Linked DNA regions of Methylacidimicrobium sp. AP8. The protein of the gene in region 1 interacts with the protein of each later gene in a pairwise test. Links are inferred from orthologs where the notes say so. Each region holds a gene or a part of one and is shown on either strand. Other genes may lie near its edges.

Region 1 (3,607 bases):
GGTTTCTTGGACAAGCGGCGGCGGCCGCCGGGGATGCGATCCGCCCCTCCGCAGGGCGGGCACCGGGAATTGACCGCTTGTCCGCCTTCTTGTTATGTCCTAAAGCACAACACCCTAAACCAAAAGAGACGCAAAGGAGATGCCAGCATGCTGACAGTGGGCGATCCGTTTCCCAAGTTTACCCTGAAAGCCGTCCAAGGGGGGCCGGAAGGCCTGAAGCTCGACACGGCATTCACCGAGATTTCCGACCAGACGCACAGCGGCAAATGGAAGGTCCTCTTTTTCTGGCCGAAGGATTTCACATTCGTCTGCCCGACCGAACTGGTCGCATTCGGCAAGCTGATGAAGGAGTTCGCCGAGCGCCACGCCGTCCTTTACGGCGTCTCGATCGACAGCGAGTTCGTCCACCTCAACTGGCGGCTCCACCACCCGGAGCTGAAGGATATTCCTTTTCCCATGCTCGCCGATATCAAGCGGGAGCTCTCGAGCGCGCTCGGCATCCTCGATCGGAAGGAGGGGGTCGCGCTCCGGGCGACCTTCATCGTCGACCCGGAGAACGTCATCCGGTTCGTTTCGGTCAACGACCTTTCGATCGGACGCAACCCGGAGGAGGTGCTGCGGGTGCTCGACGCCTTGCAATCGGGCGAGCTCTGCCCCTGCAACTGGCGGAAGGGAGAAGAGTTCCTCAGGCCGGCGGCCGCCTGAGCAACCGGCAGGCTACAGGAACTCGACCGGATCGACATCCACGATGAGGTCGGCCTCCTTCCGGCGGCCGCGTTCCCCTAGCCACTGCTTAAGGCGGCGGGCGGCCTCGGCGATCCGCGATGTCTTAAGAAGGAGTTGAAAGCGGAAGGCGCCCTGAAGCCGGGCGATCGGGGCGGGCACCACCGGGCCGACTTCCGCGGATCCTTCAAGCCTTCGCCGGATCTCCGCAGCCTCGATTTCCGCCGTCCGCCGGCACAGATCTTCTTTTAGGCCCTTCCAAGTAAGGAGGATCAGGCGCAACGCCGGCGGATAGCCGAGCGACGTCCGAAATTCCAGGTCCTGCTCGGCGAAGCCGCGATAGTCGTGGTGCCGGGCGAACTGGATCGCCGGGTGCACCGGACAGCGGGTCTGGATCAAGACGACGCCTCGCTCTTCCCCGCGGCCGGAGCGGCCGGCGACCTGGACAAGCTGCTGGAAGGCGCGTTCGGCCGAGCGGAAGTCGGGCATGTGCAGCAGCCCGTCGATTTGGATGATCCCGACCAGGGTCACCCCGGGAAAGTGGAGTCCTTTGGCGACCATCTGGGTGCCGACCAGGATGTCGAAGCGGCGGGCGGCAAAAGCCGCCAAGGCTTCCGAAAGGGAGCCCTTCCGGGACATCGAATCCGAATCCATCCGCAAGACCCGGGCCGAGGGGAACGCTTGCTCGACCGACTCGACGACGCGTTCGGTTCCGGTTCCGAGCAGGTCGAAGCGCTTTCCGGAACAGGCGGAGCATGCTTCGGGGTAGGGTTCGTGGTGGCCGCAGAAGTGGCAACGGAGCCTTCCGGCCGCGCGATGATAGGTCAAGGCGACGCTGCAATCCGGGCACTCCCGGACGGCGCCGCACCCCGCGCACTGGAGAACCCGCGCATATCCCCGCCGGTTAATGTAGAGAATCGCTTGCTCCCCCCGCGCCAGTCGCTTCCCCAGCTCTTCCCGGAGTTCGCGGGAAAGCCAAGGGATTTCTTCCTTGGTCTCCTTGGCGTCGGCCGCCGGATTCCGCCGTTTGCCTCTTCTGCGCAGATCGACGATCCGGACCCAAGGAAGGGCGCGGTCCTGGACGCGGCTGCTCAACTCCAAGAGCCGGTATTTGCCCGCAAGGGCGTTGGCATAGGACTCGAGCGAGGGGCAGGCGGAGCCCAGGACTACCGGAATCCCTTCCCGGCGGGCGCGCATTACGGCGACGTCCCTCGCGTGATACCGCGGAGTCTCCCTTTGCTTGTAGGCGGGCTCGTGCTCCTCGTCGACGACGATGAGCCCGAGATCGCGCAACGGAGCGAAAACGGCGGAGCGCGCGCCGAGCACGATGCGCGCACGCCCGGAGCGAACGTCCCGCCACTGGTCGTGCCTCTCTCCAGGGGAAAGCCGGCTATGCCAGAGCGCCACCCTGCCGGGATGATCGCCGAACCGGCTCTGCACCTGCTCGGCGAGTTGCGGGGTCAAGGCGATCTCCGGAACAAGAATCAGCGCGGACCGCCCCTGGGCAAGCGCCTCCGCCACCGACCGCAGATAGATCTCCGTCTTCCCGCTGCCGGTAACTCCGAAGAGAAGGAACGCGGAGAACGCGTTCTCCCGAATCGCCCGCCGAACGGAGTCGAACGCCGCCGCCTGATCCGCGGTCAAGATCGGAAGGACCTCGTTTTTTTGAAGAGGGACGTCCAACGGATGCCGCCGTCGCTCCGCCTTCCGCAGGTCGATGAGTCCGCGCTTTGCGAGCCGATTCCAGACTTGCGGCCCGATTCCCGTGCCGGTGCAGAGCTCGGAGAGCCAAGCAGATCCCAGCTCGCGCAGCCGCATCCACGCCTCCTTTTCGCGCGGAGAGCAGCCGATCCGCTCGAGGGCTTCTGGGTCCGCTTCGCCAAGGCAGACGGCCCGCAACCGCTCCTGTGCGCGCGCCCGCCGGACCGGAGCGGGCAGAATGCAAGCGAGAGAGGCGGCCAAAGGAGCGCAATAGTAGTCGGCGACCCACGCGGCGAGTTGCAGGAGAGGAGCAGGGAGGTGAAAAGCGTCGGAGCAGATTCCGGCCAGCTCGCGCAATCCCTCGACGGCGGGCTCGGCCGGAAAATCGATGACCCAGCCCGTGGTCTCCGCCCGCCGCAACGGAACCCGAACGTGGGAACCGATCTCAACCCGGCCGGCGAGCCGTTCGGGAACGGCATAGTCGAGCAGGCAATCCCGCTTTCTCTCCAAGAGAACTCGGGCGATGGAACCTCGAGGAGCGGCGGAGGGCCGTTTTCCTTCCAAGAGCTCGTTCGGCATGGTTCGGGACGCGGCCATCGTATCCCGCCAGAAAAGCTCCCACCAACTTCCTTCTTAGGGTCCGCTTGCCGCCCGCCGACAGGACGAGTATGGTCAGGACCAGAGGATGGAGCGCCGCCGGCCTCTTCCGCGGCCAGCCTCTTCGCCCGGCGGGCAGCGGACGCGCGCGGCAAGAGAATTCACCGCCTTTGCGCGGCAACCGATGAACGATACCATTGCGGCACTCGCCACTCCCGCCGCACCGGCGGCCTTGGCCGTGATTCGGATCAGCGGCCCGGAATCCCGGAGGATCACCGAACTTCTGCTGCGGAAGCCGGTTTCCTGGCTCCCGCAAAAGGCTTGGTACCGGGAACTCTGGGACGGAGAGCAGAAGCTGGACGACGTCGTCCTTCTCTACTGGCAGCAGCCCCGCTCGTATACGGGCGAAGAGATGGTCGAAATCTCCTGCCACGGGAATCCGCTGCTGGTCGACCGGATCCTGGCGGCCTATTTCAGCCGAGGCGTCCGGGCGGCTCTTCCCGGAGAGTTCACCCAGCGCGCCTTCCTTCACGGCAAGCTCGATCTGACCCAGGCCGAGGCGATTGCAGACCTCATTCATGCCGGC
Region 2 (2,732 bases), 1.0 Mb from region 1 along the record:
GCCCGACGGTGGTGTGCATGTTGGAGAGGATCATGCTCCGGTTGACCGACTTCGGCCCCACGTAGACAACCTCGATCTCCTTGACGGGCGGACCGGGCGCCTGCGCCCCGGACGCGCTGGGCGGGGCGACGACCTTCTTCGGCCGATGCTTCTTCGGCGCGGCGGGAGCTGGGGAGGGCTGTTCCTCCGCAGGGGCTGCCGGCTGCGCCGCCGGCGGGGAGGGCGCCTCGGAGGGAAGAGGCGGTGGGGCGAGTCGCGGTGCGGTGGGAACGACGGGTTCCGGCGCCGGCGACTCCGCCGGCGCAGGACCGGCCGCTTGCGCTTCGCTCGCGGTGGCAGCCGGCACCGGAGGCTGATCGAGGAGCGCCGGAGGCGTTTTCGGGGCGCTATCCAGGGGGGAAATCGCCTGGGCCCCTGTGCCCGCGCTGCCTTGGGACGAAGAAGCGCTGGTCTCTTCCCCTTCCGTCGCGGAGCCTGCCGGATGCGCTTCGTATTCCCACAGCCAGAAGGCGAGGCCCAGGATAAACGGGGTAAGCGCCGATGCCCGACCGCGGAGCCACCGAAGCGGAAACCCTGTTGATCGCTTCACGAGTGGGTGCTTTGGGTCCGGATGGACGGGCAAGCCCTTCGTTTCCGAATCAAGGGCTGCTTACGCGGCGGTGCCGGGCGAGGGATGTTCCTTCTCGGACGAGGGCACGATCTTGGTTTTCCTCGATGAGGGCTTCTTCGGCGCGTCGGATTTCGCTTTAGCCTCTTTGCGCTTGGGTTTGTCGGTCGGCGCGACGAGCTCGACGGAGAGCTGTGCGGTCACATCGGGATGGAGGTCGACCGGTAGGGTGTAGGCCCGCAGCTCCTTTAGAGGACGATCCAAACGGATCTTCTTCCGATCGATTTCGATCCCTTCCTCCCGCAGACGGTCTGCGATATGCTGCGCAGTGACCGCGCCGAAAACCTTTTCCTGCTCTTCGCCGCCCGAGGCGAGCGTGAAGACAAGCTTGAGCTTTTGCAGGCGGGATGCCAACTCCTGCGCGGCTTGGAACTCGGCGGCTTCTCGCTCGGCCCGGCGCTTCCGCAAAAGCTCGATATGGCGTTTGGTCGCCATCGTCGCGATCGTCGCCATGCGCTTGGGCAACAAAAAATTGCGCGCGTAACCGCTTTTGACCTTCACGAGGTCGCCCTCCGCTCCCAATCCGTCGATTCTCGTGTGCAGAACCACTTCTACCAGCATGCTATTTCTCCGTTGTTCGCCCTGGAAAATTCGTTCGCCGGCCACCGGGTTCAGAACGGGACGTCGTCAGCCTCGGGCATGCTTTCTTCCGTAGGCCGGGCTGCCTCTCCCGTTTCGCGAGGCCGTTCGGATTCTTCGCCGGGAGGATGGCTTCCGGCCGGTCTGCCCCGACCGAGGAACTGGACCCGCTCCGCCCGAACCCGAATGCGGTTTCGCTTCTCTCCTTCTTTCGTTTCCCACTGGTCGAACTGGAGCCTTCCTTCGACCAAGACCGGCGAACCTCGGTGCAGGTACTCCTTGGCCGTTTCCGCCTGCCGTCCCCAAGTCACCACGTCGATGAAGCAGGTTTCTTCCTTCACCTGCCCGTCAGGACTGCGGATCGTCGTGTTGACCGCCAGCGAGAGATCTCCGACCGCGGTTCCCTTGGGGGTATACCGCACCTCGGGATCCCGGGTTAAATTGCCGATCAGAAAGACGCGATTGAGGTCAGCCACAGGAACTCCTTGGTCTAGGCGGTGGATGGGGCGGGCTCCGGAGCCCGCTTTCTGCGAAGATAGAACTGCCGGAAGAGGAAGGGGTGGGCTTTTTGTGCTTCGGCTAAAGCGGCGATGCGGTCCGGCGCCAGCGAAAACGTTAGGTTGACGTAATAGCCGAACTCGATCCGGTGCGCGATCCGCTCGAAGCGCCGCCGATCCATTTTCTGGCACCCGAGCAGCTCGCCTCCTTCGGCGCGGAGAGTCTTCTCGAGAACTTCGATGGCTTCCTTCACGCTCTCGTCCTTCCCCTGCACATTCAGGATATACAATCCGTCATAAATTGCTTTCATGATCGTTCCGAACGCCTTTCTTCGCGAACGGTGTGATGGGTTACGAGTTAAACCGGCTCATCGCTACCGCAATGCCACCCTCCTGGCAACACTCAAATGCATCGACGGCCCTCTCGATCATCTGGCCGAGCAGCGGCAGCTCTTCCTCCCGGAATCGGGCGAGGACGAAATCCGCCAAGTCGATGCCTGGAGGGAGCGGGCCGATTCCGCAGCGCAGCCTGCTGAAGCTCTCCGTCCCGATGGCGGAGGCCACGGAAATCAGCCCGCGGTGGCCGCCGGAAGAGCCGGCCGCGCGCAAGCGCACCTTGCCCAGCGGAAGGGCGACATCATCAACAATAACGATGATCTCCTCCGGTTTCTTTCCTAATCTTTTTAGGATCTTACGCACGACCACCCCACTTTCGTTCATATAGCAGGTCGGGGCGATCAAGAGCGCGTCCTTGTCCTGGGCGACAAAGGCGGGTGCCCAACGCTCCGGCCGCCACGAAAGCCGGCGGCGCTGGGCGATGGCCTCGACCACCATAAGACCCACGTTGTGCCGCGTGCCGGCGTACTCCGGACCCGGGTTGCCCAACCCGAAAACAAGAGAAAACATTGTCCCGCATCCCCGGGTCGGTGGCGAAAACCCGGGCGGGAGGGCACACCGACCGGGGGCTCCACCCGTACCCTTCCTCGGAC

Evidence for each region. Proteins that work in one complex are often made in the same cells at the same time.
Region 2: the proteins of priA (region 1) and MTHMO_RS04945 interact in binary tests that used the Escherichia coli proteins (3 or more experiments, as listed by UniProt). The link is inferred for Methylacidimicrobium sp. AP8 from one-to-one orthologs.

What each region holds. Positions count from the first base shown.
Region 1 is NZ_LR797830.1:57,343-60,949, reverse strand. The notes cover bases 370-3,362. They hold priA (primosomal protein N'), read right to left. Parts: upstream 3,022-3,362; coding sequence 718-3,021; downstream 370-717. Other genes in these bases: mnmE (tRNA uridine-5-carboxymethylaminomethyl(34) synthesis GTPase MnmE), read left to right, coding at 3,206-3,362; MTHMO_RS00250 (peroxiredoxin), read left to right, coding at 370-705. Outside these bases: more of MTHMO_RS00250, read left to right, coding at 148-369; more of mnmE, read left to right, coding at 3,363-3,607.
Region 2 is NZ_LR797830.1:1,084,739-1,087,470, forward strand. It holds MTHMO_RS04945 (single-stranded DNA-binding protein), read right to left. Parts: upstream 1,723-2,732; coding sequence 1,279-1,722; downstream 1-1,278. Other genes in the region: bamA (outer membrane protein assembly factor BamA), read right to left, coding at 1-589; rplI (50S ribosomal protein L9), read right to left, coding at 650-1,228; MTHMO_RS04950 (30S ribosomal protein S6), read right to left, coding at 1,737-2,054; pth (aminoacyl-tRNA hydrolase), read right to left, coding at 2,095-2,649. UniProt on the Escherichia coli protein: Plays an important role in DNA replication, recombination and repair. Binds to ssDNA and to an array of partner proteins to recruit them to their sites of action during DNA metabolism. Acts as a sliding platform that migrates on DNA via reptation.